DNA from 3 places in the Paenibacillus sp. FSL H8-0122 genome. Region 2 is predicted to be linked to each of the others. Evidence: riboswitches for the same ligand, from Rfam matches in the RefSeq annotation. Region 2 holds a riboswitch; each other region holds the start of a gene.

Region 1 (7,118 bases), 3.4 Mb from region 2:
TGTACACAAAAAGTAAATGGTTTTCTTATCCATGAGTCGCATTCTCCTTTGATTTTAAAATAAGGTCAATGTTATATATAGACCAAGCAGTGTGATGAACAGCGTAGGGATGGTCAAAATAATCCCTGTTTTGAAATACGTGCCCCAGGATATCTTTACTCCTTTGGTGGAAAGCACATGCAGCCACAGTAAGGTAGCTAGAGAACCAATCGGTGTTATCTTTGGTCCCAAGTCAGAGCCAATAACATTCGCATAAATTAAAGCTTCCTTAATCAGTCCCGAGGTATTCGTGGCATCAATAGCCAGTGCATCGATCATTACGGTAGGCATGTTATTCATTATGGAGGAAATCACTGCGGCAATAAAGCCCATCCCCATCGTTGCTGTGAACAGCCCATGATCTGCAATGGCCTGGATGGCATCAGCTAATACATTCGTAAGGCCCGCATTTCTCAGACCATATACAACAACATACATGCCGATGGAAAAGAACACAATGGCCCAAGGTGCCCCCTTCACCACTTCTATTGTGGGGACAGCGGGACTTTTCCTTGCCATGAGTAAGAAAAAGATCGCGATGATACCCGCCACGACAGATACCGGAATGTTCAAGAATTCACTGACAAAGTATCCCGCAAGCAGAACCGCAAGTACAAACCAGGATAGCTTAAACATCTGCTTGTCTTTAATAGCCGCTTCAGGTTTTTTTAGCTGGGAGCTATCGAAGTTTCTTGGAATACTTTTACGGAAAAAGAGATAGAGCACAAAGATGCTTGCCCCTAAAGAAAATAAGGTTGGCATTAACATCCGTCCGGCGTATTCCATAAAGGTTAGCCCGAAAAAGTCGGCCGATACGATATTCACCAAATTGCTTACAATCAGGGGCAAAGACGTAGTATCTGCTATAAACCCGCTAGCAATGATGAACGGAAAAACCTTTTTCTCATCAAAATTCAGCGCACGGACCATAGCCAGCACAATGGGTGTTAGAATGAGCGCTGCCCCGTCATTAGCAAAAAATGCCGCTACTACAGCACCAAGAATGATGACATAGATAAACATTCGGGTTCCATTCCCGCTAGCAGCTTTGGCCATATGTAAAGCAGCCCATTCGAAGAATCCAATTTTATCGAGGATTAACGAGATCAAGATGATTGCTACAAAGGCCAGTGTGGCATTCCACACAATCAGCGTAACATCCAGAACATCATTCAAGCTGACGACACCGGCAATTAAAGCGAGTAACGCTCCGCCGCAGGCAGACCATCCAATGGACAACTTTTTAGGCTGCCAAATGACAAAAATCAAAGTGACTATAAATATCAGACTTGCCAGAGCTACCAATGGTATTCCCCCAGTTTATGTCTAAATACCACGCATCCGAACACTCCCTTCAAAGAGTTAAGTTTAATCTCAGGCATCATTATATAATTATACACTTATATATTCAATAGAAAACTGTCATTCGCAGCAAACAGCATTAGACGGTTTATTCAAATGCAGTAAAAGGTCACTCGCATTCGGGGTAAGATTTAGGATGGCCTTAACATGGGGTTTATCAACTATATTTAAAGAATAATAGACCCACTGCCCCCTTTTCTGTTCCTTTACCAATCCGCTGCTTTTTAATTTACGTAGATGCTGACTAACGGCTGGCTGAGAAATGTCAAAGAGATCCACGAATTCACATACACACCACTCTCGCTCTTTTAAAAGAATTAGAATTGTGAGACGTGTTTTATCTCCAAGGAGCTTTAAATCTTCTGCAAGATCATTTAATGTATCCAATTTTGAATCTCCTCTCTTCGTATATAAGACAATACTTATATTCTAATACCTTTATCATCAATTATCAACTAAGCAAAATTTATATTTGCACTTTGCAACTAAATGCAGTATAACTAGTTCAAGAGGTGAAAACAATGGAAACTCCAAGAGAACTACTCCAAATTATGAGTCGGCGTTTAGGATTACTCAATAAGGATTGCTGTAGCGTAGGAGGATGTAATCTTTCCGCTACCCAAAGTCATCTGTTATATGAGATCGATCGGAGTCACAATCCTTCCATGCAACAAGTCGCCGAAACACTTGGCACAGATATTACAACCTTCAGCAGACAAGTTCAATCTCTGGTGAAAATGAATTTGGTTAAAAAGACATCTGATCCCACAGATCGAAGAATTTATAACCTGTCACTCACTCCTGAAGGTAAAATGGTAGCTACAACTATTGATCAACAAATGAATGAATACCTGAACGAGGCCTTCTCACACATGAGTGAGTTTGAAGTAGAAACATTACTACGGTCCATTAAGCTTTTCAACGAATCTATGGGAAAACTCAGCAATTGCTGCGCACCCGTAAAAGGGTGACCTTCTCTTTTACTTGTATATTGCAAATTATTTCAGCTAAGGAGTGTATAATCATGAGCAAGCTTACTAATGATCAAATCCGCCAAAATGTACGGGGCCGCTATCAAAAGATTGCTGTAAGAAACGTTGAGACTTCCCCATCCAGCCGAACTTCTGCTGACAGCAGTTGCTGTGACTCCCCATCTGATTTCAGTGCCATATCTGCTAAGTTGGGATATTCCAGTGAGGACCTCGCTTCAGCTCCCGAAGGCGCAAATTTAGGTCTTGGTTGCGGTAATCCGCAGGCTATTGCTGAACTGCAGGCGGGTGAATATGTTTTGGACCTTGGGAGTGGCGGCGGATTTGATTGTTTCCTGGCTTCCCGGCAGGTAGGTAATGAAGGCCATGTTATAGGTGTGGATATGACACCTGAGATGATCAGTCGAGCAAGAGATAATGCCCTTAAAGGTAAGTTCAGTAACACTGAATTCAGATTGGGCGAAATAGAGTATCTTCCTGTCGCTGATCATTCGATCAACGTCATTATCTCCAACTGTGTAATTAATCTCTCCCCAGACAAACAGCAAGTATTCCGTGAGGCTTATCGTGTTCTTCAGCCTGCCGGTCGTCTTGCCATATCAGATATCGTAACTACAGCTGAGCTTCCTCCTGAGATCAAAAATGACCTGGATGAATTATATTCGGGTTGTATCTCAGGCGCCTCTTCCATTGCCGATTTGGAGATCATACTTCAGGAATGCGGCTTTACTGATATCAGCATTGAACCAAAGGACGAATCTAAAACATTCATTAAAGATTGGGTTCCAGGTGCGAACGTTGACCAATACATCGTCTCTGCTGTAATTAAAGCGAGAAAGTAATCTTAAGGGGGTGTTGATATGATCAGTACATTAACTGTCCGTCAGGCCACACCTGAGGATATTGAAAGCATTCTTCGTATCTACAATCAGGGGATCGAGGACCGGATCGCTACACTTGAAACAGAGATGAAAGACTCCTCATATATGGAATCATGGTTCAACGATCACCAAGGCCGTTTTAGCGTTTGGGTTGCTGAACGCGAAGGTGCAGTCGTGGGCTGGGCCTCACTGAACCCATATTCTCACCGTTGCGCGTATAACGGCGTCGCTGACCTTTCTGTATATATTGATCGAAGCTTTCGTGGGCAAGGTGTAGGCAGCTCCCTCCTAGAGTCCATACACAAGGCGGCAAAAGAAAATAGCTTTTATAAAATTGTTCTCTTTACCTTTCCGTTTAATGAGAATGGTCAAGGCTTGTACCGGAAGATGGGCTACCGGCAGGTTGGTGTATTTGAGAAGCAAGGATTGATGGACGGAGCGTTTATTGATGTGATGATTATGGAGAAGCTACTATAAAAATGAAGATCAAAAGGAGAAGTTCCATCCGCAAACGGAGGAACTTCTCCTTTTGATCTATTCCTACAATCTTACTTTCATGGAGGCTCCGCATATCGGGCCTGTAAACAGGAGGATCTTAAACATTATATCTGATCTTAATATCATGATTAAAGAAGCATTAAGATTCATTTAGCCCCATTTAGGTTGCATTAAAAAGTTAATAAATACGCGATAACTTCAGAAAATCGGGGATGAATGCTAGATTACAAGGGATTTTCTTCATTTTTATATCCTATAGAGTCTTATTTAGTCTCCTAGAGAACTTTCAGCATTTTACAAACAGTGATGCTCAGCGTAAGATTCCTTTTAACAAATGCTGAATTCCCGTCAGGCGGGAAGCGGGGGAACCAAATGGCTGTGACCAGCCGAAATGGGGTGAATCCAAAGAAGATTGAACTCTTCACTGGTAGGACGACTCTCACCGTCCGAATCCGTCAGCTAACCTCGTAAGCACTGGAGAGAGCCTGCATTAACCATGCTTTTTTGCTGCGATCCCGCAAAACCTTTCCATTACACTTATCCATCGTACAGAAAACCAAATATTCCGTTTGGCTTGAGCATGCTGCTGTATGTGAGAATGAAACTGAACTGACAGCCTATGTAGCCACAGCTGAGCAGACCCATAATCTGCAGCGTTATATGAAATCTATAGACAACCTAGGAGGCATTATTCATGATTAACGCCAGACTGTCACGAATCGAGTTGTTCGCATTTAGCTGCCGCCCTTCCTTCCTGCATATTTCAGAGCCTTACGGATGCTGGTATGGGGTGTTGAAGTTAACCTTCGGAGGACAGATCAGCTATGGGAATTGCATTCTTTGTGCGGGTGACAATGCGGTGGATTTAATCAAATGGGGCTCTTTTCTGAAAGAGATATGTCATTGTACTGCAGAAGAAGCCACAGAATACGTCCGGATGCACGGACAAGAATGGGCTCCCAATCAACTTAACATGATCAAGACTGCACTCGATAGTATGTTCATTCAAAATGACCAAATCCGAATGAAGGTAGGAGCCGGATCGGAGCGGTATCGCCATCAAAGGACAGAGCAAAGAATCCATTCAATTAATACGGTGAAGAGTCATCTGAATCCAACCATTTTATTTGCAGAATCGGTATCCTATTATTCACTGCTATAGACATGATCAATTTAAATTATCAAAACTCCAGTTGATCAAAAATCTTAACGAAGATTTTCGCAATGTTCTTGGCATCATCGATACCTCTATGGTGAGTACCTTCAAGCGGCAATTCAAGCATAGTCAAGGCTCTCTCCATGCCTACGCCCCGCTCCCTGCCAATCATCCTCCCGTGCTGATGCTTGAGACTGATATGGTTATCCGTCCATTCACTTGCGATTTGATGTAGTGAACAGTCCTTCTGCAACTGGTTTTTATCATAAAACCCCCAGGAGCAGAGGACATGAGGTTCATTGCCTATCCACTCTTGGAATTGACTTATTGCCTGCGGAAAATACATTGCAGCATCCACATCCGCCTGAGAGATGGAGGTAAGCCGCTTACAAAAATCAGAAAGCTGCGGGCTTAATGCAGGCTTGACAAAAATTTGGAACTCGCTCACAGTCTTGAGCCTTTCATTGAGTTTTACGGCTCCGATCTCGATAATTTCGTTTTGTCTTTTGCGGTCATTTTCCCAACAAGTGGCTTCCAGATCAAAAATGATATAGTTCATACCTGCTCCTTTTCTCTATAACCATTCAGTTTGTCATACAACATTTGCGGCATGGCCCGGAGTGTTCGGTCATTCTGCTCTTCAGGAGTAACGTGCGGTTCACTGAGCAGCCAATGTCTGGTCATATTGGAACAGGCATAAGCATGGTAGTTCAAGGAAAATTGCAGATCTTTCATTACAGGAGCTTGCGCGCCTTGTGACAGTGAAGCCAGAAACAAATTTGCCGGGTATGTCTGGGAATGCTCCAATAGGGAATTTTGTCCACTGTCCATCAGGACTTTTTTATAAAATGCTCTTTTCTCATTAAGCTTTTGAAAGAAAAGAGAGGTGACTTTGCTCCATGATTCGTTTGCGTTTTCCGCCATCACTTTATTCAAATCCGAGGAGTAAATCCAATTGACCAATTCATATTTATCATGGAAGTGATAGTAGAATGTCTGGCGGGGAACGCGGCAGTGATTTGCCAGCATGGTTACCGTGATTTTCTTAAAAGGCACGTGATTTAATAGCTCAATTATGGCTTCTGCAAACATGGTCTTCGTCATATCTTTTGTAGGCATCGTTGATTTCACCTTCCATTCCTATTATGACAAAATGATGAGCAACGGCAAAAAAATTGTCACTTGCCTTCAAGTGTCTATATTCTATAAGACTTAGTTAATTATACAATGCTAATGCATTTAAGTTAATTAACGGGGTGAATGATGATGAAAACAGAAAATCGTGTTACAGAGATGCTTGGAATACAATACCCGATTGTGCAGGCCGCCATGTCCTGGTTGACCGATGCTAAGCTTGTCGCAGCCGTATCCAATGCGGGAGGCATGGGAGTAATGGGGCCTCATGCGGGTTATCAGACGCGGCCCTCCAGTCCGGACGAAGTGGGTCAAAGGATTCGCAATGAAATTCGTAAGATTAAATCATTGACGGAAAAACCGTTCGCGGTAAATCTGTATCTACCTCCGGATGGCCAATCCGATCCATATTCCAAAGCTACATTTGAGGCTGCTGTCGCGGAAGGCGTACGGTATTTTGTGACCGTTGGTTCTCTGAATAGAGCTATGGTCAAAGAAATCAAGGATAACGATAGCATGTGGATTCATCGTGAGCTTACTCCTTCCCCGGAAGCAGCGAAAATGGCTGAGCAGCATGGCGCAGATATACTCATTGCCACAGGGTATGATGAAGGAGGAACCATTCCCCAGAACAAAATAGGCACTTTCTCGATTGTTCCCGCGATCGCGGATGCGGTAAGTATCCCGGTTATGGCAACAGGCGGCATCAATGATATTCGCGGAGTGAGAGCGGCTTTTGCACTTGGAGCTGAAGCGGTATATTTGGGAACACGGTTTATCGCCTCTGAAGAATGCCCTGCTGCTGAGGCAACGAAACAGGATATCATTCAATCCAAAGGTTCAGATCTGATTATGTTATCATCGTATTCACGCTCCACTCCGCATCAATTTGCCCGTGAGTTGGAGGCTATGTACCGCAATGGGGAATCATCTGAAAATATCGAAAAGAGGATCAGTGAAAACGGAGGTGTGTCTAATAGCATGCTGCATGGGAAGCTGGATGAGGGGCCCATCACCATCAATACCGCGATCGATCTGATCACTGAAGTGAAGAGCTGT
Region 2 (7,118 bases):
GGCTTTACCAGCCGCGGCTGTGCTGAAGCACCGCAGATCTATAAATATAGAGATAGGTATTATCTTTTATTAGCTGCTGGCGGAACTGGTTATGCTCATGGTGTTGAGCTGGGACGTGCGGAGAATATTTTTGGTCCCTATGAACCGCATCCGTCGGGAGAGCCGATCATCACCTCCTCGCCGCGCCATCTATTTTCACTTGGTAATCCGGATGCCGGGCATTTTGAGATGTATAATCCAAGTTCAATTATGCAAAAAGCAGGTCACGGCTCATTAGTTCAAACCCAAACAGGGGAATGGTATATTGCTCATCTCATGTCACGCCCTGTGGAAGGAACGCTAATGAATCCATTAGGCCGTGAAACCTCTATTCAAAAAATGCATTGGACAGAGGATGGCTGGCTGGAAATGAAGGATGGATCGAATGTAGCGAAAATGGCAGTTGAGGGGATGACAGGTGTTGAATTAGAGGCCGATGGAATCTCTCATGACGTATTTGATGATTTTAATCAGGAGCAATATGATCTTCATTTTCTGACTCCGTACCGGGACCAGCAAGCGGCATGGGTGAATACGGTTGAACGTCCGGGTTACTTACGCATTCATGGAGAGAATTCTTTTTTCTCGCAGATCCATCCGGCGATTATGGCCACGCGTGCAACCTCCCTTCATTATGAAGTGCAAACTAAGGTGGAGTTCCACCCCGATCATTACTCGGAAACGGCCGGTATGGGGCTATACTATGATTCTAATAATTGGCTGTATGTTCACTTGACCCACTCCGAATCAGAGGGCACCGTTCTGTATGTACTACAGGCCAAGCTGGGAGAGCGCATCGAGCTGGTCCACAATTACATTCCAGTCCCTGAAGACACAGCGGAGCTCAAGCTTATCTATAATGCAGGCATCGCGAGTATCCTTTACCGCTTCGGGGATAACGGGGATTGGCGAGCTTTTGTAGAAAATATCGATGTTCTCTATTTGTCGGATGAAGGCGTGAACGGGGAGCCGGGGGAGATTGGCGGGTTTACAGGCTTGTTCAATTTCATTGGTTCCGTGGATGCTCACCAGCATGACTCCTTCGCTGATTTTGACTATTATGGCGTGAAGAATTACTAATCGTGCGAAAAAGACTCTTCTGAGTAAGAAAAGCCCATTCTTTTAAGGATGGGTTATTCATTTTATAATGAATTGAAAGAGCACACGATATTAATGACTTGACTAATAAATATTAAATTTTATAAGGAGGATTTTCCACTGGATCACCCCAAAATGTCGATCTACAGGATTTGACATTTAAACAGGTGCTGGATTATACGGAATCCTTTAAATCATGTGACGATCATTCCCTGGAGTCTTGCTTACCCGGACCCTGAACTGGTGAAAACGCCGGAGATGGTGTACCTTAGTAGTATTAGTCTTTAGGAGTGGTGAATGGTTGTGAAGAAAAGTAGACAAACCCCCGTGCTGGTCGCGGTTTCTATCCCGCTCATTATTGTCAGCAGCCTGATCCCCTCGGATCAGTCGACTTGGCTGGGGGCGTTACAGACCCTTCTGCTGGGAGCCGGACTGCTCGGCTGCTGTATGGCTTTTTGGCGGTTTGCCAAGGGCGGCAAGGGTGGCAAGGGCAAGAGCTGAGTTCTATGTAGTGAACGGCCGGCGGAGACAGGATCAGTGCATGGGATGGTTAGCTATGTAAGGTGAGCCAGGCACTGTATGGGTGCTGATGCTGAGAGTCAAGGATTAAGTCGCGGCGGATGCTGCGGCTTTATTTGATAGAATTTATATGTTTTGGGGTCCCCGCAAAAGTACCTGAGTCATCACCTACGCTAAAGCCCCACTTTGTGGGGGGGGTGCGGACTCAGCGGCCCTTATTTTGTGAAAAAGACTGATTATCTTCCCGGAGCGGACTGAGAGGACGCTAAAGGGCTGTATGGAGCGCAAAATGAGACGGAATTGGTTAATTAAGCGCCTCTCAGTCCGCATGGCCTTCGGAATGGTCCCATTTGCTGAAATAGCGGATCTGTAGTCCGCATGGCCCGCTAACCATCTCCTTTTGTCGCATCCGTACCCTAATTCCGCCACATCCAACCAATTCCGCCACATCCATCCTCGTTCGTCCTGCAACCTGCGTTATTCCCAGTCTCACCCCGCTGAAGGGCGGTGGACCGCAGGCAAGGCTGAATGTGCGGCTGCCATCTGTTCGCGTATTCCTCTAAGCTGGGCCTTTAGCTCGGGGATGCTGCGCTCCAGAATCTGGCTGATGTCGGGCAGGGGGAGCTGGATGCCATACCACAAGGCACTGGCAACGTGATCGTCCCAGTTAAGCAGCGGAGAAGCGCAGCGGCTGCGGTCCCGGGCGAGCACGGCACATTGGCGGATGCACTCTCTGTAGGCAGCCGCAGCAGCGCCGTCCCCTGAGAGGCTGCCCTTCAGCCATAGTGGATGGAGTGCTACGAAGGTGGCGATTGCAGCTTGTTCGGCGCGGGCGCCTTGCTCCAGCAGCAGGCAGCTAAGCGCATAGACGGGACCGCTATATTGCTGGGTGTAGGGGTTGTATCCGGCAGCGGCTGTTAGTTTGGGCGATAAGGGGTCAGGCATGTGGTCACGTTCCTTCCTGAATCTATACTGTGCAGTTCATTCCAGCGCGCAAAAAACCGCAGGCAGAGGAGGACCTCTGCCTGCGGTTGTGGGTAACAGGCTTAAGACGCCTGGCACAAAAGCGTGGCGGATCAGGGCTCTCTCTTTACGCTTACGAGGTTAGCTGTCGGATTCGGACGGTGAGAGTCGCCCTACCTGCCGGAGACCTGCGCGTGGCATTCTCCTTCGGATTCACCCCAAGTCGGCCTGACGGCCGGATGGTTCCCCCGTTTTCCACATGACGGAAATTCAGCGTGCATGCATATGCTCATTTTCATGAATGCGTTCATTTGCTTTCAACACGAATCATACTCTCTTCAGAGGGGGGTTGTAAAAATGGAAAAGAGTGCTATTCGCCTTGTTTTCAGCAAATGGCTGACTGGTTATGCAAATGGAAGCGAAAACTCATATATGTAGCAGATTATCTGCCATTTATCTCGCTCAATCGCCGTTTTTTATTTTTGGCAGACGGCGGCGGAGAAGAAGGGTTCCCCATGTATCAGCTCACCACCAAAGCGGCCCATTCTGATTCTTCCAGACAATAATCCGCTTCACCTCACGAACGGTTCCTGTTGTAATCTCATAGTCGCTGCGTTCAGTGGCATGAAGGTCCAGGAAATGCAGCATCCCTCCATAAGTCCCCACGGCCAGCATGGTCTCATCCGGATTGACAGCTAATCCGGAAATGGTGCTTCCGGCATAATAACGCCACAGCTCCCGCCCCTCTACATCAACGAGCCTCAAGTAGCCATAGGCATCGCCAATGACAACACCGTCCTTCAGCGCTGCCGCCGCATACACCCGGGCTTCCCCGTTAACGACCGGATATTCCTGATCTGGCAGGAGCTTGCCTGCTTCTAGATCTTCAAGGGACACGGCAAGAGTAACGCCATTGTAGAAGTGGCAGGCATTGTACCATACACTATGCTGGTCCTTCGTAAATATAGTATAGTGCGGGTAACTGGATTCCGGATTGAATAAGTGAACCTGTCCTGAAGCTGTGTCATATAAAAGATGATCACTGCCCTGGCTGCCATAGGCAACCCATCTTCCATCCGGAGAGACAGCACCATGCGGCATGTCGATCTCAATATGCTCCATCTCATCTGCTTTATATTCTTCGAGGTCAGGATGCAGCAGCTTCACCTCCCATGGCTTCTCCTGCGATTGCTGGACCAGGATAATCCCCTGACTTGTAACAAGCAATAACGCTTGACCGTCGTTAAAAGGAATAACTTGCTCCAAGGGTAACTCCTGATCCAGGCGGTCTATGTTCAAAACGGTAAAGTCCGGGTCCAGCGCTTGAATCGTTCCATTCAGCTCCCGCCACGAAAGCTCGGCCACTACTTCTCCCTGTAATGCGCTGTTCATGGATTGCAGAATAGTAATCCCTTGCGTGCCCGCGAGTGCATAGAACTGATTGTCAGGAGATGCCCCAACCAGGCTTAATTCGTCGAATACGGAAATAACATCCTTATGTACAGCCACAACTGCATTCTTCTCCCAAGGTGAGCCGGTGCTGAACACTACAGCATCATCACTTATGAAATGGATACCGCGAATCGCCTGCATCTCATGTTGAAAGTGCCCGGCCAGCGGCCACGTTGCCGCCGGCAATTGCTCCCGCAGCTCAGCAATCTCACCGTGCTCATTAGCTCCTCGAATCATCTTATAGATTTTGGCGGCGAGGGCCCCGCGTGTATCCTCTGCGGGTTCATTTCCCGCTGTGTCCCAGCCTTCTGTCAGGCCCTTATGTACGAATTGATTGACGTCGCGCACATAACGCTGTCCTTCTTCACGCCATTTGGCGGCATGCTCATCCTGTAGCCATTTCAAAGGATCAAGCCTCCTTTTCCAGATATATATAAATATACAGTTATTTCATCGATGAATCGCAAAAAAAAGGCGCTGCTCCTGTTGAGAGGACAGCACCTTTGCGTATATTACAGAACAGCAGCATCCATAAGCTCCTGAAGCTCAGGGAGATTGAAGCCCTTGACCGCCCGGTCCCCGGATACGGTGACTGGAATGCCCATGAAGCCCAGCTTCTCCACTTCCTCCTGGTAGACGGAGCTGGTCATCACATCCCGGACCTCGAAGGGAATGCCCTTGCTCTCCAGCAGCTGCTTCACCTGATTGCATTCGCCGCAGCCGGAGGTCGAATAGACAATTACGTTCGCGCTCATTGTTCCACTGCTTCCTTTATCGCTTTTTGGGTAATCTTCCAGTGTGAGGTGTTCCAGCGGACCTCGCTGTCCTCCAGCAGGAAAATCTGCGGGGATTCATGCTTGATCCCGAAATCCTCAGCAATCTGATTGGAGACAGGACGGTCTTCGATCACATGAACCACGGCTGCAGGCGTATCTGAATGCTGTGCATAGGCCTGGAATTCCTCGTTGGCCTTGGCGCTGATCGGGCAGGTGGTGCTGTGCTTGAAGAGCAGTTTTTTGCCGGGCTGCCCGATATATTGCTGTAGTTCATCCTTAGTATGGATCTGTTGAATAGACACCTTAGAATCACCTTCCTGTGTAAGAGTGAATGAAACCTGTTGTCAACAATTGTGTTGTTAACAACTATTAATCATGATTGTAGCATAGTTCAAAATTAAAGCAAAAGAAAGTTCAGCTAAGCCTGCCCCTCCCTTGCAGGACGTTGTTAACGGCCGGTGGCCATGCTAATGTGAGAGGGATGAACTTAGGCTCAGTGCATAATCATGCAGATATGAGGGGGGAGCTTATGAAAAGGGTTGCTTGTGTCACCGGTGCTGACCGTGGACTCGGATTGTACCTGGTTCGCTCTCTTTTAGAGAGTAAATACATGGTGTTTGCCGGACAGTATTTGCCGGACCCTGCGCTACTTGAAGCTTTGAAAGCGCAATACCCGGATAGCCTGAGGCTGGTCCCTCTCGATATCGGCAGTGCAGGGAGCGTAAAGGAGGCCGCGCGGAGTATTGCCGGAAGTACAGGGCACCTTGATATAATTATCAATAACGCAGGGATTATCCACAAGTCTGATGATGCAACGGTGCTCGTGGATATGGATGATGAAGCTATGGCGGAGATTTATAACGTGAACACGCTGGGTGCGCTGAGGGTGAGCAATGCACTGATGGGCTTACTGCTGCAAGGCCGCCAGCGTCTGGTGGTTAATATCTCGTCGGAGGCCGGAAGCATCGGTCGGAACAAGCGGATCAATATGTATGGCTACTGTATGTCGAAGGCCGCGCTTAATATGCAGTCTTCGCTGCTGCACAATCATCTGCGTGCGATGGGCGGACAAGTGCTGGTCTTCCATCCCGGCTGGCTGCAGACCTATATGAACGGGGAGAAGGATGCAGAGGCGCCTGTAACTCCTGAAGAATCAGCAGGCAAGATTATGACGATCGTTCATAACCACAAGATGTATCTGGCCGAAGAACCGGCTTATATCGATCTGGACGGCAATCTCTGGCCCTGGTGACACGAACATTCAGGACAGGCTAACTTGGCAAAAGAGAGGTGTGTACATCATGTCTTCATACAAAGCACTGGCGTTCGGCAGCTATACTGAAGTGAAATATCATCCCTTCGAAGGGGTAGACCGTGAGCTGGAGCAGCTCCTTGAGCCGGAGCTCCAGGTGGTCTCTACGGAGGATTACAGACGGATGAACCAGGCAGAGCTGACAGAATGCAGGCTGGTGGTCTCCTATACGGAATTCTCCGAGGAGCAGTTGCCCGCTGCGCAGAGCGGAGCCCTGCTTGCTTATGTGGCTGGCGGCGGCGGGCTGCTTGTCGTGCACAACGGCATATCCCTGCAGCGTAATCAGGAGCTTGGGGCGATGCTCGGTGCCCGGTTCACCCATCATCCGGCGTTCACGACGCTTCAGATGAAGGTGACTGCGCCGGAGCATCCGATTATGGAGGGGATCTCTGATTTTGTGATAGAGGACGAGCCTTACTATTTCGAGCAGCATCCCCACTTCGAGACAACGGTACTGGCCGAATATCCTCATGACGGAGCGATGAGACCGGCGGCATGGTGCCATACCTTCGGCGAAGGCCGGGTGGTCTATCTGATGCCTGGGCACCATCTGCCTTCCTTCTCTTCAGAGCCGCTGCGCCGGATGATCCGCAGAGGCGGATTATGGGCTGCCGGAATGCTATAGTACGTGACGCTTATGATAAAAGGCAGGATACCGCTTGGATAACATGCGGTGTCCTGCCTTTGTGTAAATGATAGGATGATCAGCTATGATGCCCTATTTTGGGGGCTCAGCACCAGCAACAGGGACGACCTCGTTCTGATGAAGAGCTTCCAGTACCTCTGCACGCAGCGTATCGGTGAAGGCGGCCCAGACTTTTTTGCCGACATCCAGCTCTTCGCGTCCAATCGATTGCAGCGTCTCAAGCCATACCCGCTTGTCATTAATGAGTCCGAGCTGGTCCTGGATGTCCTTATAGAAGGCTTCATGGGCATGGAATTTCTGATTCAGCGCAAAA
Region 3 (7,118 bases), 520 kb from region 2:
ATGAAGCCACATTCATTAAGGTATACCCTCATCTTCGCAGTCCTGGCTGTCCTCACCTTGCTTGGAGGCGGAATATGGTTTCTGTCAGGGCATAGCCCTGCCGTATGGACTGCCTCTGTTCCAAAAGAGGCCAAGTCCCCCGCCATTATCCCCCGGCAGCAGCCCGTGCAGTCCGATCTTTCAGATACGATCTACACATCGGAGACAGAGGCTTTAAGCCAGCGCGTGGTTGAATATCACATGGATGTGGAGCTCCTGCCGGGTGCGGAGACCCTGGTCGCCTCCGAGACGCTGACCTGGACCCATCCGGGCGCAAAGCCGGTCCAGGAGCTCTACTTTCATCTGTATCCCAATGCATTCTCATCCGCCGGCACCACCTTCATGAAGGAATCCGGGGGCACGCTTCGCGGTGATACCATGCCTGCAGGGGGTTACGGGAGCATTACCCTGACAGATTTGCGGACCTCCGAGGGCATTTCACTGATGCAGCGCACCCAATATGTGCAGCCGGACGACGGCAATGTCAATGACAGAACACTGCTCAAGGTCCATCTGCCGCAGCCGGTGAACGGCGGTGAGAGCGTTACGGTACGGCTTAAATTCGAGGTCAAGCTGCCGAAAATTTTCGCCCGGATGGGAACCGCTGACGACTTCGTGATGGCCGGACAGTGGTTTCCGAAGATTAGCGTCTATGAGCCTGCCGGCAGAAGAGGACTGAAGGAAGAAGGCTGGAACCTGCATCAATATCACGGCAACTCCGAGTTCTACAGTGATTTTGGAATTTACAATGTATCGATTTCTGTCCCGCCCGAGTATAAGGTCGCCGCAACCGGGTTTCCGGTGAGAGACGCCAAGGTTGTGAAGGGGCGCAAGATCTATCAGTTCTATGCAGATGACGTCCACGACTTCGCCTGGGCGGCCTCGCCTGATTTCGTGGTTGCCGAGAAGGCCTTCTCCGCGCCGCAGGTGCCCGGGGTGAAGATTAAGCTCTATCTGGACCCGCTGCATAAGCATCTCCAGGAGCGTTACTTCCAGGCGGCTGAGGCTGCACTGATGGCATTCAGCAAGTGGTATGGCCCTTATCCCTACTCCACCTTATCAATTGTTGTCCCGCCGGAGTCCGGCAACGGGGCCGGAGGCATGGAGTATCCGACCCTGATTACCGCCTTCGGCGCCACGGACACTTCACCGGGCACCTCCCTGGAGCGCACGATCATCCACGAGATCGGGCACCAATATTTCTACGGCCTGGTGGCCAGCAATGAATTCGAAGAAGCCTGGCTGGATGAGAGCTTCACCTCTTATGCCGAAGACCGGCTGATGGAACAGGAATACGGTGTGGTCTCCAGCCTCCCGCTGCAGTCCAGCCTGGTCTCCTCTTCACAGCCGCTTAAGCTGGAGACCTGGAAATACACCGGAGATGATGCCTACACGCGCAATGTATACATCCGGGGCAAGCTGGTGCTGAAGGATATCGAACGCATCGCCGGGACCAAGAATATGGACGCCATCCTCGCCGCCTATGCCCGCAAATACCGCTTCCAGCATCCGACCACCGCCGACTTCCAGAAGGTTGTGGAGAAAGTGACCAAGCAATCCTGGCAGACGTATTTTGAGCGGTATGTCTATAGCGGGGGGGCACCCGACTTCGCAGTTGACGATATCAGGCTTACGGTTAAACAAGACAACAGCGACAGCGGGGGGAGCCGCTATAGCGCTGTGGTCGATGTAAGCAATAAGGGCAGCCTGTACCCCGATGTTCCCGTGAAATTCACCTTCGCAGACGGGTACACGGTGCAGCAATACTGGAATGGCGAGGGTAAGGCTACCTCCTTTGAATTAACGTATAAAGCGCCGCTGGTCTCCGCAGAGATTGATCCGGGGCATTCCATTCTGCTGGAGAGCAGGCATCTTAATAATTTCAGAATGGCGGAGCTTGAGCCGCGTACACTCTCCCGCTGGACGCTTAGTGCATCAACTCTGCTTGAAACCCTGCTCGGAACTCTTGTCTGGTGAGGTGAAGGAATGGTGAAAAGCTCAATTGCCCGCGGTTGGATCAGCATGAAAGAGCAGTTCTATATATTGATCCTGCTATTTATTTACCGGCTGTTCTGGGGATATTTCCTGTACAAATTCATTAAAAGCGCGGTTGTCCCCGTCCTGCTCCGCTACCCGGATGCGAACGCCGGCGGCAGCGGAATAGGCAGGCTGCTGTATTATATCGAGGGGCAGACCGCGCTGCGCACCGACCCCGCCGTCCAGCACTGGCTGTGGATGCTGCTTGCGCTGACAGTGCTAAGGCTGCTGGTGACTCCCTTTATCCGTGCAGGGCTGCTGCACGAGCTTCACCAGGAGCGCGCCGGAGCGCGGGGACTGTTCTTTTTTCCCGGAATGAGAAAATATGGGCTGCCGGTGCTGGTGTTCAGCCTCGTTGAATGGGCGCTAACCCTCCTGCCGCTCTATTGGCTGCTTCCGCGTATGTACCGTCATCTGCTCAGCGGCGTTCTCGATGTACAGCTCCTGCTCAAGCTGGTGCCTTATGTACTGGGCTGGCTGCTCTATCTCTTCCTTGTCCGCAAGCTTCTGCTCTATATGCAGTTCGGCTATACCGCAGGTACCGGTATGTTCTCCTCGCTGCTGATCTGCCTGAAGGTGCTGCTGCCTTCCATTGGTATATCCATCGTTCTGGGGGCGGGAAGCCTGGCCGTCATTCTGCTCTGCAGCGCCTCTGCTCTGTTCTATCCCGGTTTGCCGGCCCTTATGCTCCGCCAGGCAGCTCCGCTGCCCTCCACGCTGTTCAATATGTGGGGGATCGCTGCCCAGTACCACCTCTGGTCCAGTAAATCATTTCCACAATAATAAGCTGCTGAAGCGGCATACTAAAGAGAGTCACAGCCCCTCTATCCGGGAGCAGGACTCTTTTTTGCTTGAACGGAGGACAAAAGCATTTGCAAAAGGCTAAATCCTCTGATACAATGATGGCTGTACCAGTAGTAACAAAGTTGTAATCTTTCAAGCAAAATCTTCCGTAACTATTGCAATTTAAGCTATGCCGATAAGTCACTGTTCTGGTGCACAAAACGCCGAATTCCCTGCACCGGGAAGTGGGGGAACCATATTTTGGGTGAATTGATCTCGCTTTAGAGGGGTCATAGGGGAACCTTCTACCGAATCCTTAAGCTAACCTCGCAGGCCCTGGAAGGAGTACATCTTTTGATTAGTCAGAATTTCAAGAAAAAATGCACCGCAGCAGCGCTGGGTCTTGTGATGGTATTCACACTCGGAGCGGGCAGTGCCTTCGCAGATTCCAAAATGGATACTGTGATTTCAAAAACCATTGGAACGTCGTATAAAACCGGAGGCACAACCACCAGCGGCTTCGACTGTTCCGGATTTACCAAGTATGTGTTCAAGAATGTCGGGCTTACCTTGCCCCGCACCTCCAAAGCACAGTACAAAGTTGGAACAAGTGTATCCAAGAGCAACCTGCGTTCAGGTGATCTCGTGTTCTTCAATACTCTGGGTAACGGAGTGTCCCATGTCGGTATTTATGTTGGAAACGGGAAGTTCGCACAGTCCTCAAGTTCACGTGGTGTAACCATCAGTTCGATGAGCCAGTCCTACTGGGCCAACCGCTACGTTGGCGCCAAACGAGTAATGAGCACAACAGCCTACCAAGCTGTCGCTTACGATTGAACCCTTGAAGCATACCCCGAATATTTCAGCCTCTAACAACTAAATGTAACTTATACGAGCCCGGGATGATTATTGCCGTAATCATTTCCGGGTTTTTCCTTTTCCTTATTCTACCTTTTACACCGAATTCGCAGCCTTGAAACAGCATTTTCTTGCAAAAATAAAGAAATTATCATATAAATTAACCCCTGCGCATAGATATGAGTCTTTCGAAAGGGCTATAACTCTAAAAAACAGCAAAAAAGATGCATTAATATGTTATAAGTGATTGCCAAGCGCCTTAGTCTTTGTTACAATTATCGCAGTGATCTTTTAGTAACATTTTTGTAATTATTGAATCGCTTTTAACAAAGGTTTTGTCATGTATTGAATGAACCGCTAATCCTAATCAACAGTCGTGCCGAGTTCCCTAATGAATTAGGGAAACGGGGGAACCACTTTGGGTGAATTGACCTCCTATTCTAAGAGGGGTCATAGGGGACCTTCAACCGAACCCTTAAGCTAACCTCGTAGGCATTGGAAGGGGTATTTACTTTTGAAGAAGAAGCTAGCAGCCGCAGTACTAAGCTTGTCCATTATCTTCACCATCGGAGCAGGAAGCGCTTTCGCGGATTCCAAAATGGATAAAGTGATCGACAAAGCCATCGGAACCAAATACGTGTCCGGCGGTACATCAACTAACGGGTTTGATTGCTCCGGATTTACAATGTATGTTTTTGATAAGATCGGCATTAACCTGCCCCATCAATCCGGCTCCCAATATCAGATGGGCTCTGCTGTATCCCGTGACGAGATGAGACCGGGCGATCTTGTATTCTTCAATACAAGCGGTAAGGGCGTATCCCATGTCGGTATTTATGTTGGTGACGGCGAATTCGCCCATGCCTCTTCCTCACGTGGTGTAACCATCAGTTCGCTGAGTGACAGCTATTACGTCAACCGCTACGTTGGCGCCAAGCGAATCATGAGTACAGATGCCTACAAGACTGTAGCTTCGGATTCCCAAGACAACGATGATGTACAATAATCCTTTGTAACCTAACGCTCTTTTCCGAGATTTTTGCCGAAATCTTGGAGAAGGGCTTTTTTTGTCTATAAAATTACTTACCCGTCTCTATATTTGTAAAACACCGATTCTGCACTTTCGGAAAATATATTTTGGCGTTTGTCAAGTTTCTGTATTTCCGCAAGGAATTTGCGTCGAAACTCGCTGTTTTTGTATATAATTAATATAAAGAATGATAAGAATAAATTGATTTCCCCTGGAAGGAGGCCTCCCCTAATGATTAGCTCCCCGCTAACCTTTTACGTGGTGCCTATGGAGCCGCAGCATGCCGCTGAGATCTGTGAGTGGAGCTACAAGCCTCCGTATAATATTTACGGCTGGATGTCCTGGGAGCAGATGCAGGCGCTGGGCGTGGAGTTCGGAGACCCGCAGCTGCGCAGCGAGCAATATGTGTCGGTAGTGAACGGACAAGGCGTTCTGTGCGGCTTCGCCCAGCTCTTTCCGATGGAGGGGGTAGTCCGGCTTGGAGTCGGAATGCGGCCCGATCTGTGCGGTCATGGAATGGGGCATCTGTTCATGAAGGCTATTGTGCAGGCAGCACAGGCCCGTTACCCGGAACGCGAGATCGATCTGGAGGTGCTGACCTGGAACCAGCGCGCCATCCGCGCCTATCAGAAATGCGGGTTCACCATAACAGATACCTATGAGCGCCGTACCCCGACGGGCAATAAGCCTTTTTATTGCATGGTCTATGAGGAATAGCACCGGAGAATGAGGTGTTTTCAAAAAAATGGATCATTTGTGTTCATTTTTTTGACACACATACTATGATAACGCTTCACCATCCGCTATAATGGAGTCAGCAGCTTACATGGAGGGACGGATGCAGATGCAGAAATGGATCATGAGCGGTTTGTTTTTTGCCGCCTGTGCCTTTGCAGTAATCTTAATGTTTACCTTACCCGGTAAATCCGAGGTGGCGGAACAGAACAAACCGACCATGCCGGAGGTTGTGCTGGACGCTGCGGGCGCAGAAGCCACAGTGAAGGCCAATTGTATCTCCTGCCACGGTGACCAGCTTCAGGGCGGGGCGGGGCCCAGCCTGCAGCAGGAAGGCACTTCACATGACGCAGCTCAGATCTACAGCATAGTCACCAAGGGCCGCGGACAGATGCCCCCCTTCAAAGACAGGCTGGCCCCTGAAGAGATTGCGAATGTAGCCCTATGGCTGGCCGAGAAGAAATAATCCGCAACCTGTACTCACACCATGCTCCTTATTCTAAATGTATAATGCCCGTGACGAGGATAACGAATGATCCTTGCACGGGCATTTTCTATTGATCAGATATTCCTGTTGTCTCCATAGGGGCCTTGTCCTCTAGCGGGTCTTCTCGAATGCCTCATTAAATTCATGCGCCTGGCGGAGATCAAGCTTCTCCACATCTGCAGCCAGCCGCAGAACAACCGTCTTGTAATCAATGGTGATATGCGGGTGATGGTCAAAGGCCTCCGAAATTGCCGCTACCTCATCCACAAAGGCAATTCCCTTCATATATTCACTGAACATATATTTGCGCACCAGCCTATCCCTCTCCAGCTTCCAGCCCTCAAGCTTGCCGATCTGCTCCTGCAGTTGTTCCTCAGTTAATTGCAATTCGTTTCCTCCCTTGCTAAGTTAACGGTTCCTTCAGCCTGCTCTTCTTCTTCAAATAAAACATCCCTCAGCTTCTGAAAGTCCAAGGGATGTGCCAGGCCAAAGATTTTTGATTAAATGTATTCTGACATCCCGGAAATTAGTACTCCACTTCCAATTTTAACATGGCCGGATGCCCGGGACAAACCCGCTGCCGCATTTTCCCCCTGCTTTATACAAGAACGACCGAAGCCAGATCCTCATCACCCAGCAGAATATTAATGCGGTGTGTTTCTTTATCGTACATCACAACTCCGCTGCCCACCTGAATGACCGGCTCGTTGCCCAGCGCGTAGAACAGGTCTTCTGCAAGCGCCTCCCACACCTCCTGCCTCGATTCCTCCGGCAGATTCGTCCACTCTTCAGGCTCCATTTCAAAAAAAATGTACCCGTCTGCAATCCGTCCAACGGCTCCTGTCAGTTCAACCAGAATTTCACCGTAATCCCTGCCATGCTTAACTCCCACATCAATCACTCCGTTTTCTTCGCTGATGAATAATAACCTACCTTATCTATTATAGCCGAAAAAATCACTTCACAAAAAAGGGAATGATGTCGATAAAGAAGAATATACGTGATTTGGTTACGAACAGAGTGTTCTCCCGCGGTTCAAGGACGAATTAGCGGTTAGTCGATCACTTCTTAATTCTCATGGACGAGGTGCATAAATGGAAATCTCAACAATTCTAGGCCTGGTGTTTGGTCTGATCGCAGTAATCTGGG

What was found. Region 2 has a riboswitch for cyclic di-AMP ahead of NSS64_RS25940 (hypothetical protein). Riboswitches for the same ligand answer to the same signal wherever they lie in the genome.
Positions count from the first base shown of each region.
Region 1: it holds a riboswitch for cyclic di-AMP, as region 2 does, so the genes downstream of both, NSS64_RS11810 (hypothetical protein) here and NSS64_RS25940 (hypothetical protein) in region 2, are expected to answer to the same signal.
Region 3: it holds a riboswitch for cyclic di-AMP, as region 2 does, so the genes downstream of both, NSS64_RS28150 (C40 family peptidase) here and NSS64_RS25940 (hypothetical protein) in region 2, are expected to answer to the same signal.

Region 1 is NZ_JBBOTB010000001.1:2,671,257-2,678,374, forward strand. Features, by position in the region: gene arsC (arsenate reductase (thioredoxin)) at 1-33, opposite strand, end outside; gene NSS64_RS11785 (arsenic transporter) at 55-1,350, opposite strand; gene NSS64_RS11790 (ArsR/SmtB family transcription factor) at 1,462-1,788, opposite strand; gene NSS64_RS11795 (MarR family winged helix-turn-helix transcriptional regulator) at 1,923-2,372, shown strand; gene NSS64_RS11800 (arsenite methyltransferase) at 2,426-3,232, shown strand; gene NSS64_RS11805 (arsinothricin resistance N-acetyltransferase ArsN1 family A) at 3,254-3,748, shown strand; cyclic di-AMP (ydaO/yuaA leader) riboswitch at 4,095-4,258, shown strand; gene NSS64_RS11810 (hypothetical protein) at 4,464-4,931, shown strand; gene NSS64_RS11815 (3'-5' exonuclease) at 4,951-5,484, opposite strand; gene NSS64_RS11820 (TetR/AcrR family transcriptional regulator C-terminal domain-containing protein) at 5,481-6,044, opposite strand; gene NSS64_RS11825 (NAD(P)H-dependent flavin oxidoreductase) at 6,189-7,118, shown strand, end outside.
Region 2 is NZ_JBBOTB010000001.1:6,069,562-6,076,679, reverse strand. Features, by position in the region: gene NSS64_RS25950 (family 43 glycosylhydrolase) at 1-1,119, shown strand, start outside; gene NSS64_RS25945 (hypothetical protein) at 1,441-1,638, shown strand; gene NSS64_RS25940 (hypothetical protein) at 2,146-2,601, opposite strand; cyclic di-AMP (ydaO/yuaA leader) riboswitch at 2,736-2,905, opposite strand; gene NSS64_RS25935 (WD40 repeat domain-containing protein) at 3,145-4,476, opposite strand; gene NSS64_RS25930 (glutaredoxin family protein) at 4,584-4,826, opposite strand; gene ytxJ (bacillithiol system redox-active protein YtxJ) at 4,823-5,149, opposite strand; gene NSS64_RS25920 (SDR family NAD(P)-dependent oxidoreductase) at 5,377-6,099, shown strand; gene NSS64_RS25915 (ThuA domain-containing protein) at 6,149-6,784, shown strand; gene NSS64_RS25910 (CHAD domain-containing protein) at 6,878-7,118, opposite strand, start outside.
Region 3 is NZ_JBBOTB010000001.1:6,585,275-6,592,392, forward strand. Features, by position in the region: gene NSS64_RS28135 (M1 family aminopeptidase) at 1-2,016, shown strand; gene NSS64_RS28140 (hypothetical protein) at 2,026-2,859, shown strand; cyclic di-AMP (ydaO/yuaA leader) riboswitch at 3,072-3,210, shown strand; gene NSS64_RS28145 (C40 family peptidase) at 3,268-3,696, shown strand; cyclic di-AMP (ydaO/yuaA leader) riboswitch at 4,085-4,227, shown strand; gene NSS64_RS28150 (C40 family peptidase) at 4,232-4,723, shown strand; gene NSS64_RS28155 (GNAT family N-acetyltransferase) at 4,979-5,464, shown strand; gene NSS64_RS28160 (c-type cytochrome) at 5,592-5,948, shown strand; gene NSS64_RS28165 (4a-hydroxytetrahydrobiopterin dehydratase) at 6,081-6,356, opposite strand; gene NSS64_RS28170 (hypothetical protein) at 6,568-6,861, opposite strand; gene motA (flagellar motor stator protein MotA) at 7,064-7,118, shown strand, end outside.